Regions from separate parts of the Furfurilactobacillus entadae genome, predicted to be linked through region 1. Evidence: predicted binding sites of a transcription regulator. Region 1 holds the regulator's gene; each other region holds the start of a gene.
What was found. Region 1 encodes LexA, which represses DNA repair genes until DNA is damaged. Its sites were predicted from a motif close to CNAACANNTGTTNG; they were not measured.
Positions count from the first base shown of each region.

Region 2: the regulator LexA is predicted to act here: its motif matches at 2,024-2,037, upstream of parE (DNA topoisomerase IV subunit B).
Region 3: the regulator LexA is predicted to act here: its motif matches at 1,575-1,588, upstream of ACKTR5_RS09090 (replication-associated recombination protein A).

Region 1 is NZ_BQXN01000006.1:19,938-23,223, forward strand. It holds gene ACKTR5_RS04020 (hypothetical protein) at 1-322, opposite strand, end outside; gene ACKTR5_RS04025 (nucleoside 2-deoxyribosyltransferase) at 602-1,042, shown strand; gene lexA (transcriptional repressor LexA) at 1,104-1,733, opposite strand; gene ACKTR5_RS04035 (DUF896 domain-containing protein) at 1,969-2,208, shown strand; gene ACKTR5_RS04040 (YneF family protein) at 2,312-2,536, shown strand; gene ACKTR5_RS04045 (ABC transporter ATP-binding protein) at 2,619-3,286, shown strand, end outside.
Region 2 is NZ_BQXN01000015.1:41,204-44,489, forward strand. It holds gene xerC (tyrosine recombinase XerC) at 1-114, shown strand, start outside; gene ACKTR5_RS07470 (aldose 1-epimerase family protein) at 135-1,013, shown strand; partial or broken gene plsY (glycerol-3-phosphate 1-O-acyltransferase PlsY) at 1,283-1,885, opposite strand; gene parE (DNA topoisomerase IV subunit B) at 2,183-3,286, shown strand, end outside.
Region 3 is NZ_BQXN01000022.1:8,871-12,156, forward strand. It holds gene ACKTR5_RS09080 (amino acid permease) at 1-121, shown strand, start outside; gene ACKTR5_RS09085 (APC family permease) at 133-1,497, shown strand; gene ACKTR5_RS09090 (replication-associated recombination protein A) at 1,605-2,939, shown strand; gene proC (pyrroline-5-carboxylate reductase) at 3,198-3,286, shown strand, end outside.

The sequences.
Region 1 (3,286 bases):
TAACCTGGCTCTGTGCGTTAGCGGTTGCCGCACTCTTCTGGCCGGCCGTTTCACCATCAATGGCAGCTTGGTTCGGATTGAATACCGAGGCAGCTTTGGTTAATGCTGCCTTAGTGGTCGAACTGCTGGAAGATGACTGCATGCTCCATGAACCATGGTGGTGCCAGACGGGGAGCTTAACGACGCCGTAACCAGTAATGAGGGCAAAGACGACGACTAATAGGGTGGCAAAACGCCAAGTTCCGTAAGACTGAATTGAGTTGAGCAGGTAAAAAACGGCAAGGACCAACGCGATGCCACCGAAAACGGCCAAAAAGATCATGATTATTCCTCGATTTCATTGGGTAATGTTGTCTTTTAAGTGTACCATTGTGGCCGCCACCGAAAAAGGGGCCATTAATGAATTGAGTGGTGGAAATTAGTGATAACCGTATGTGAAACGGAAAATTGTGGGCAATGTTTCGATTTAGATTCATAAATGGTGAATCGATTGCCATTATCATGAGGATTTACTAAAAAATATGAATGAGTTTTCGGAATCACGGTGACAATGTTCGCTAATCGAGTATACTGAGAATACTACTTGAGGAGGAACACACACGTGAAATCAATTTACTTAGCAAGTCCTTTTTTTGATGAAGAACAAATTGACCGGGTTAAGCGCGTTGAAGCAGCCTTAGCCGCCAACGCAACTATTGGGGATGTCTTTAGCCCCCGGAAGTCGCAGTTTCCCGAATTGACCTTTGGGAGTCCTGAATGGCAAGAAACGGCCTATAACCATGACTTAGAAAACCTTAACGGGTCCGATATTGTTGTGGCAGTGTCTGACTTCACTGAAGATTCAGTTGATAGTGGGACGGCGTTTGAAATTGGTTACGCCGTGGCTAAGGGCAAGCAGGTAGTTTTACTTCACGAAAAGGATAGCCTTGTTAACTTAATGTTGGCTAAGGGGGCAGTGACTTACGTGACAACGGCTGAAGCCATTGCAGATCTTGATTTTGATGCCTTACCAAATCAAGCCTACCCAGGCGAAGTTCAATAATCAGTAAAAAAATCCCTGAACGGCTAACTGCGTTCAGGGATTTTTGTGTGGTTAAATAATGCTAATAAACAGAGTCACGGTAGAGGCCAACAACCTTACCTAAAATGGAAACTTGGTTAAGAATGATGGGCGCCATGTGATCATTTTCTGGCTGAAGCCGGTAGTGATCGGATTCCTTGAAGAATCGTTTACAAGTGGCTTCATTTTCGTCAGTCATCGCAATGACGATGTCACCATTGTCTGCATTTTGTTGGCGGCGGACAATGACCCGGTCACCAGTCAAAATGCCCATGTTGATCATACTGTCACCACGAATGGTGAGCATGAACAAGTCGCCATCATATTCGGTTAATTCTGGGGGAATGGGGAAGTAGTCGGTTGCGTCTTGAACCGCTAAAATGGGTTCCCCAGCAGCGACGACACCCAGAACCGGAATCTCATTAGGGGTCGTTGAAATGCCGAGGGCGGTTAGACCAGCGTCCGTTAGTTCAATGGCCCGGGGTTTTGTTGGATCTTTAACCAGGAGGCCCTTTTTTTGGAGTCGGTCAATGTGACCGTGAACGGTGGATGTTGACGATAACGCAACCGCTTCACCGATTTCACGGACCGTTGGCGGGTAACCTTTTTCGTTAACCCGGTCATAAATGAACTGGAGAACAGCCATTTGCTTCGTTGCAGCACCTTTTGCCATGTTTACACCTCGTTATTAAATGTCGTCGCCATGGGTCTTGTACACCACAAACGGGTGGCCGAAAATGGTGCCCATGATGGATCGGAAACGCCGAGCGACGCTTTTTGTTATTTAAAACTTAGCATATTTTACGAACAGGGTCAAACAAATGTTCGCTACATTGCAAATCTTTTCCTCTTTTGGCAATAATCTTGTATAATAGCTGTCAAAGCTGAATTAAGGAAGTGACTGAATAATGGAACCAGAAAAATTGCGTGCTCGGATTAACGAATTAGCTCAGAAAGCAAAAGATGGCGGACTGACTGAGGACGAACAAGCCGAACAAAAAAAGCTCCGCGAGGAATTCCTTGCAAACTTCCGGAAATCATTCCGTTCACAAGTTGAGATGATGCAGGTCTTCGATAAGAATGGTAATGAAGTGACACCGGAAAAGGTTCGCCAAGTTCAACGTGATAAAGGCTTGCGTGACGATTAATTAACGTTAATGAAGATTTTTTCGGTTAAAGGGTTTTCATCCGCCGATTAGTTGTGTAGTATAATAAGATGTATTTTATTTAAACGTAAAGGAGGGGTATTTGATGTCAACAGGGTTGTGGATCTTACTTATTATCGTAGCGGCAGTGGCTGGCGTTGTCGGCGGCTTTTTCTTTGCACGCCGTTACATGCAAAACTACCTTAAGAATAATCCTCCAATTACTGAAGAGATGTTACGGACAATGATGTTGCAAATGGGGCAAAAGCCTTCTGAAAAGAAGCTTAAGCAAATGCTTGCTACCATGCAAAGTCAGGCACGTAAAGGTTAATTCATGTAATTAAAGTAACGGATAGGATTATTCCTATCCGTTTTTTTGTCGTTTCATTTGAATTGAGAGAGGTTGGTGAGTTATGGCAATTTTTAGAAAGTTGGCCTGGTATTTTAAAACGGAACGGCGGCGCTATTTACGGGGTGTTCTTGGGTTATTGATCACGGCGCTCCTTGGCGTTATTCCACCCCGGATCCTCGGGGATTTAGTTGATTTGATGGGGAAACGCCAATTGACAGGGTCCCGGTTAGCACTGGACCTTAGCCTCATGGTTGCTGTGGCGTTAGGTGCTTATGCCGCCCGCTTTTTATGGCGAACGTCGATTTGGGGCGGTGCGGCAAACCTTGAACGAACGCTGCGGGAACGGTTGTACTGGCACTTTATGCAGATGGACGCGAGCTTTTATCAGCGTTACCGGACCGGTGATTTAATGGCTCATGCAACAAACGACCTTTCTGCCATTCAGCGAGTGGCTGGTGGGGGGATCTTGCAGTTTGCAGATTCCGTCATCACAGGGGGAACAACGTTAATTGCCATGCTGGTGCTTGTTAACTGGCGGCTAACGATTCTGGCTGTGTTACCACTGCCGTTGATCGCAGTTGTTGCCCGGTATTTGGGAACAAAGATTCACGTGGCCTTTGGTGAATCACAGGCCGCGTTTTCTCGGCTTAACAATAAGGCCCAGGAAAGTATCGAGGGAATCAAGGTCATTAAAACACTTGGTCAGGAGCAACAAGACGAAGCAGACTT
Region 2 (3,286 bases), on a different contig from region 1:
ACCACTCAGATTTACACGCACGTTACAAAGGAAAAACTCCAGGAAAGCTACCGCGATTTCTTTCCACGAGCAGTGGATCATGGCCACCAAGGACCCACCGATTCAGACAGTTAATTTTGGGAGGAACTTTTTTCATGATTACGCTTAAAAATGATGTTTTAACGGTTCTTATTAATGAGCATGGGGCAGAATTGACTAGTGTTGTCGATCAAGCGACAGCGACCGAATACATGTGGCAAGCAGATAAGACCATTTGGGGACGGCACGCACCCGTCTTATTCCCAATTGTTGGGCGGCTCCATGATGATACGTACAAAGTAGCAGGAACAGCCTATTCAATGACCCAACACGGGTTTGCCCGGGATCGTGATTTTACGGTTACCGCTCAAACAGCAACGAGTGTGACGTTTACGTTAATGGACGATGCGACCAGTCGTGAACAGTATCCGTTTGCCTTCAAACTAGACATCTTGTTTAGTCTGTTAGACCGCCACCTTAGCGTCGAATATCGGGTTGCTAACCCCGGGCAAGAACCGCTGTATTTCTCCATTGGTGGGCATCCGGGCTTTAACGTTCCGTTGGGTCAAAAGACTGGCGAATTTGAGGATTATACGATTGCTGCAAGTCCAGCGCAAACATATCCGTCGGTCCAGTTGGTGGGGCCGTTTAGTGACCAAAATCATCCAACAACCCTCGATTTTACGCACCCAGTGACGCTCGATCACGCATTGTTTGAACATGACGCTAAGATCCTAAAGCTCGATCAACGTGAAACAACGCTGACGTTGACGTCCGATGTGAATGAACACGGGGTTGCCATGACACTTGCTAACGCCGATTACGTCGGCATCTGGTCACCGTTTCCACAAAAAGCGCCGTTTGTTTGCATTGAACCATGGTGGGGGATCGCGGATGCCATTGATGCCACTGGCGATTTAGCCACAAAGGCGGGAATCCATCACCTTGCGTCACAAGCCACCTTTAATGCAGATTACGCATTAGAGTTCTTTTAACTAAACATTTGGAGCAAAAATAACGCCTACCGACACATGTCGATGGGCGTTATTCTGGTGCAAATTAAGGCATCAAAAAAACTCGTCCGGGCAATCCAGACGAGTTCCATCAATCATGATTGATTAGCCGCTGAGGACGACTCATCAGTAGCCTTATCTGTGGGTACTTGGTTTTCAGACGCCGCAGATGGTGCAGCGTTTTTATCAGAATCAGCGGGTGCGTCTTTCTCGTGCACCTTAATGGGATGGGTGAGGCGGTAGCGCCGGTATAAGCCAAACGGCACCATCCGCTCCGTCCCAGTTTTAATGCGGTCCAAATTACTTCGGTGACGGTAAATAATAAACAACGTGAGCACAAAGGCGACAGTGGTTAAAATCCCGTCTTGATATAACAGGGACATGAATGTAATGATTGTTAATGCGGCCATCGAAGCAACGGAAACCATGCTGGTGATGTAAACCAGTGATGCAAAGATGACACAGGCGATGAGGAAAAAGGGGAAATTATAACCAGCAAGAATCCCGGCACTGGTTGCCACGGCCTTACCACCTTTGAACCCGTCAAAAATGGAGAACGTGTTCCCAAGAATGGCCGCTAAGCCGATGAGTAACCCATTGATGACAATTCCATGGACGACTGGTGCCCCAAAGATCACTGGTTGCAGCGTGGACAGTGCGCCTTTACAGATATCAATGACCATCACCGTCGTTCCAGCCGTTTTACCAAGGACCCGGTAGGTATTGGTGGTGCCGATATTTCCAGAACCTTCCTCACGAATGTCCTTATGAAAGAATAGTTTACCGATCCAAACGCCGGTCGGAATGGCCCCCAGTAAATAGGCAACCACGAGCATGATGAGTAGTTTAAGCATGAGCAACTTCCTTACGTTAGCGTAGTTAATGCCCTTCATTTTATCATGAAGCCACTCCGCTGCCAAATCCACCGCGAATCGTGGTCGAATTGCTCATGATGCGAAACAGATTGGGGTAAATGCGGTCTTTTTTGTTGTAGAACGTTTGTTCGCATTATGCTAAAATGAATCACGATAACGCGTTTAATGATTGGCGCATTAATGACGAAATAATGATGGTTAACAAAATTAAGTGTGCCCCAACGCGGTTTGTGTGTTATTTTAATTTAGATAGTCTAATTGAGAGAGGATGTTGACATGGCTTCATCAGCCGAGGATTACAACGCATCAAGCATTCAAATTTTACACGGTCTCGAAGCCGTTCGGAAGCGTCCGGGGATGTACATCGGATCAACCGACGGCCGGGGCCTTCATCACTTGGTTTATGAAATCGTGGATAACGCGGTTGACGAGGCTTTAGCAGGATTTGGTCAAGAAATCAACGTGACCATTCATGCAGACAACTCGATCACGGTTCGCGATCATGGCCGGGGGATGCCAGTGGGAATGCACGAATCTGGTATCCCAACGCCCGAAGTTATTTTCACCGTGCTCCATGCCGGTGGTAAATTTAACGAGGGGAGCTATAAGACCTCTGGTGGTCTTCACGGAGTTGGTTCTTCCGTTGTTAACGCATTATCTGAATGGTTAACGGTGACCATCGTGAAAGACGGTCAAAAATACCAGGAAGACTTTAAAAACGGTGGCCAACCAGTGGGAACCCTTGTGAAGTTAGGCAAGACCAAAGAGGCTAACGGAACAACGGTTTCCTTCAAACCAGACCCAAGCGTCTTTACAACCACCGTTTATAACTTTAATACGTTAGAAGAACGGCTCCGTGAATCAGCATTTTTGCTGACAAACGTCAAGATAACGTTAACAGACGAACGGGCTGATCAAGAGCGGGCGGAGACCTTCCTCTTCCCTGATGGCATCAAGGAATTTGTCGCTTACTTAAACGAGGACAAGGACACCCTGGGTGACGTCATGTACTTTGACGGAAACAAAGAGGGTGTCGAAGTTGAAGTGGCCGCTCAGTATAACGATGGGTACTCGGAAACGACCCTTTCGTTTGTTAATAATGTGCGGACACCTGGTGGTGGGACCCATGAAGCTGGGTTACGCTCAGCCTGGACCAAGGCGTTCAATGAGTACGCGCGCAAGGTTGGTCTGTTAAAGGACAAGGATAAAAACCTTGAGGGTTCCGACGTTCGGGAAGGGCTATCCGTGGTTATCTCTATGCGGATTCCAGAAGCAATTTTGGAATTTGAAGGTCAGACGAAGGACAAGCTCGGAACTAACGAAGCGCGGACAATCGTCGATAACGTAATTAACGAGCAACTGGGCTTTTACCTGATGGAG
Region 3 (3,286 bases), on a different contig from region 1:
CGTTTTAATCGTTCTATTGTTTGAAAAAAACACGCGTGTTTCGATTATGATTTCAGCTGCGTGGTTCGTCATAATGTTCGCCGTGTTTGAGTTCTATCAGAAACATAAACAGCTTAATTAGAGGTGAAGAACATGGAAAATAAAGGGGATTCCAACACCAATACTGGCTTAAAGAAGACGATTGGCTTTTTCCCGGCATTATCGACCGTTATGGGGACTGTCATTGGAACGGGGGTTTTCTTCAAGGCCGCCGCAGTGACTGAATCAACCGGCACTGCCAGTCTAGCGATGCTAGCGTGGTTCTTGGGTGGTGTCATCACCATCTGTGCCGGGCTGACGGGGGCCGAATTGGCCGCCGCATTTCCAGAAACTGGTGGCCTGACCCGGTACATTGAACACACGTATGGTGGGTTCTGGGGGTTTCTAGCGGGCTGGGCGCAAGCCATTATTTACTTTCCGGCGAATGTGGCCGCAATTGCAATTGCGTTTGGGACACAATTCGCTAATCTGTTTGGACTTAAGCAAAGTTGGATCGTCCCGGTTGCGATGATTACAGCATTGTCACTGGTTTTGATCAACTGGATCAGTGCCAAAGCGGGCGGCTGGGTGACCTCTGTCACGTTGGTTGTTAAATTAATTCCGTTAGTCTTGATCGTTGTTTTAGGCTTCTTTCATTCCGGTGGGGTCAACTTTTCACTCTTTCCAGTGGTTGCCGGTCCGCACCGCGCCTTTTGGACGGCGCTGGGGAATGCCTTGTTAGCGACCATGTTTGCTTACGATGGGTGGATCCACGTTGGGAATATTGCTGGTGAAATGAAGAATCCGAAAAAGGATCTTCCCCGCGCAATCGCCCTTGGAATTGGGTGCATTATGCTTGTCTATTTACTGGTCAACGCGGTGTTCTTATCCGTTGAACCAGTGAGTCATGTGGCCGGAAACCTTAACGTGGCTTCTGATGTTGCCAAGGTTTTGTTTGGTGGCATGGGTGGCAAGTTTGTCACCATCGGAATTTTGATTTCGGTTTATGGTGGGCTCAACGGCTACACCATGACCGGGATGCGGATTCCGTATGTAATGGGTGTTGAACACAAGCTGCCATTTGGCGATGTTTCTTCTAAACTGAACAAGGCGGGCATTCCGTGGGCCGCAGGATTAATTCAGTATGTGATTGCCTTTGTGATGATGCTTTCCGGTCAATTTGACGCAATTACCAATATGTTGATCTTTGTGATTTGGGTCTTCTATTGCATGGCGTTTGTGGCTGTCATCGTTCTTCGACGAAAACAACCGGAGTTAAACCGGCCGTACAAGGTTCCGTTGTACCCGTGGATCCCGATCATTGCGTTAATTGGTGGTTTGTTCATTTTAATTAACACGTTGTTCACACAGTTTGTGACAACAGCAATTGGGATTGTCGTGACGGCACTGGGCATTCCGTTCTACTATTATTTGAAGAACAAGTGGCATTACGATAGCGACAGTCACAAAGAAAAGTAATTATTTGTGTTGAAAGACTACTATATATTAGTAGTCTTTTTTGGTTTTTAAAGCGGCACCGTGCTATAATTAGCATACGAACACACGTTTGATGGAGGGGTAAACAAATGGCAGAAGAGACATCCTTATTTGAACAAGCTGATGAAGTTAATCAACCGTTAGCAAGCCGGATGCGCCCGCAAACGTTGGCCGAGTTTGCGGGGCAGCAGCATTTAATCGGGCCTGGTAAAGTGCTTCGCCAGCTGATTGATAGTGATGTGTTGTCGTCACTCATCTTTTGGGGTCCACCCGGGGTGGGAAAGACAACATTAGCAAGAATCATTGCTAACCAGACGCAAGCGCGCTTCATTAACTTCAGTGCGGTGACCAGTGGCATCAAAGAGATCCGGCAGGTCATGACGGACGCCGAGGAAAACCAGCAACTTGGTGAACGAACAATCGTTTTTGTGGATGAAATTCACCGGTTTAATAAGGCCCAGCAGGACGCTTTTTTACCGTTTGTGGAAAAGGGGAGCATTACGCTGATTGGGGCCACGACGGAGAACCCCTCGTTTGAAATTAATTCGGCCTTGCTGTCACGAACGAAGGTGTTTGTGCTTCGCCAGCTGACACACGATGACTTAGAGCGGTTACTTCAGCAAGCGCTGACTGATCCGCGTGGCTTTGGTAAGCAAACGATTCAGATCGACCCGGCCACCGTGGCAGCCATTGCAGATTTTGCCAACGGGGATGCACGAGTGGCGCTCAACACCCTGGAAATGGCCGTGCTGAATGGTCAGCAGATCAATGGGGTGACGGCAGTTGATCAAGCGGATGTGGCCCAGCTCGTTTCCCGGAAATCGCTCATGTACGATAAAAAGGGGGATGAGCATTACAACATCATTTCGGCTTTGCATAAATCCATGCGCAATTCGGATGTGGATGCGGCGTTGTACTGGCTGTCCCGGATGCTTGAAGGTGGCGAAGATCCGTTATACGTTGCCCGCCGGTTGATTCGGTTTGCTAGTGAGGACGTCGGTTTGGCAGATTCACGGGCGTTAGAAATCACCGTTGCTGCCTATCAAGCCGCCCATTTGATCGGCATGCCGGAGTGTACCGTTAACCTGGCACAGGCGGTCACGTATTTGGCGTTAGCACCAAAATCAAACGCCATTTACACCGCGTATGCGGCAGCGAAGACGGACGCACTGGATTCCTTGGCAGAACCGGTGCCATTGCAAATTCGCAATGCCCCCACCAAGTTGATGGCAGATCTTCACTACGGGGAGGATTATCAATATGCCCATGACGCGGCGGACAAACTGACGACGCTCCAAACCATGCCAGATAATTTGGTTGGTCACACGTATTACGAACCAACGACGCAGGGATCGGAGCGGCGAATTGGGGAGCGTTTGGCCCAGATCAAGGCATGGCATGCAGCTCATGATCCGCACCAGTAAGTGTTAAAAATAATGAAGAAGCCCGTTCTGATTGGTGACCTGATTGGTCGTTTGCTGCGGTAATGGTTTAGCAAACGAACCATGGCGTCACGCTTGGAACGGGTTGTTTTTTTAGAAAGTAAGTGCAGGCGGTTGCATTAGTGGTCTATATCGGTTACATTCTAATCAGATAAGTCTTTAAACCGGATACATAATTTAGTGGTCGACCTGTTTAACGGCGAAACGGTAATTGAACGGAAAATGAAGGGATGATCAGACATGCGATTAGGTTTTATTGGTGTTGGCGGAATGGCACAAGCAATTATTAACGGGTTGTTAGACGCGGATGCACTTGCACCTGCTGACAT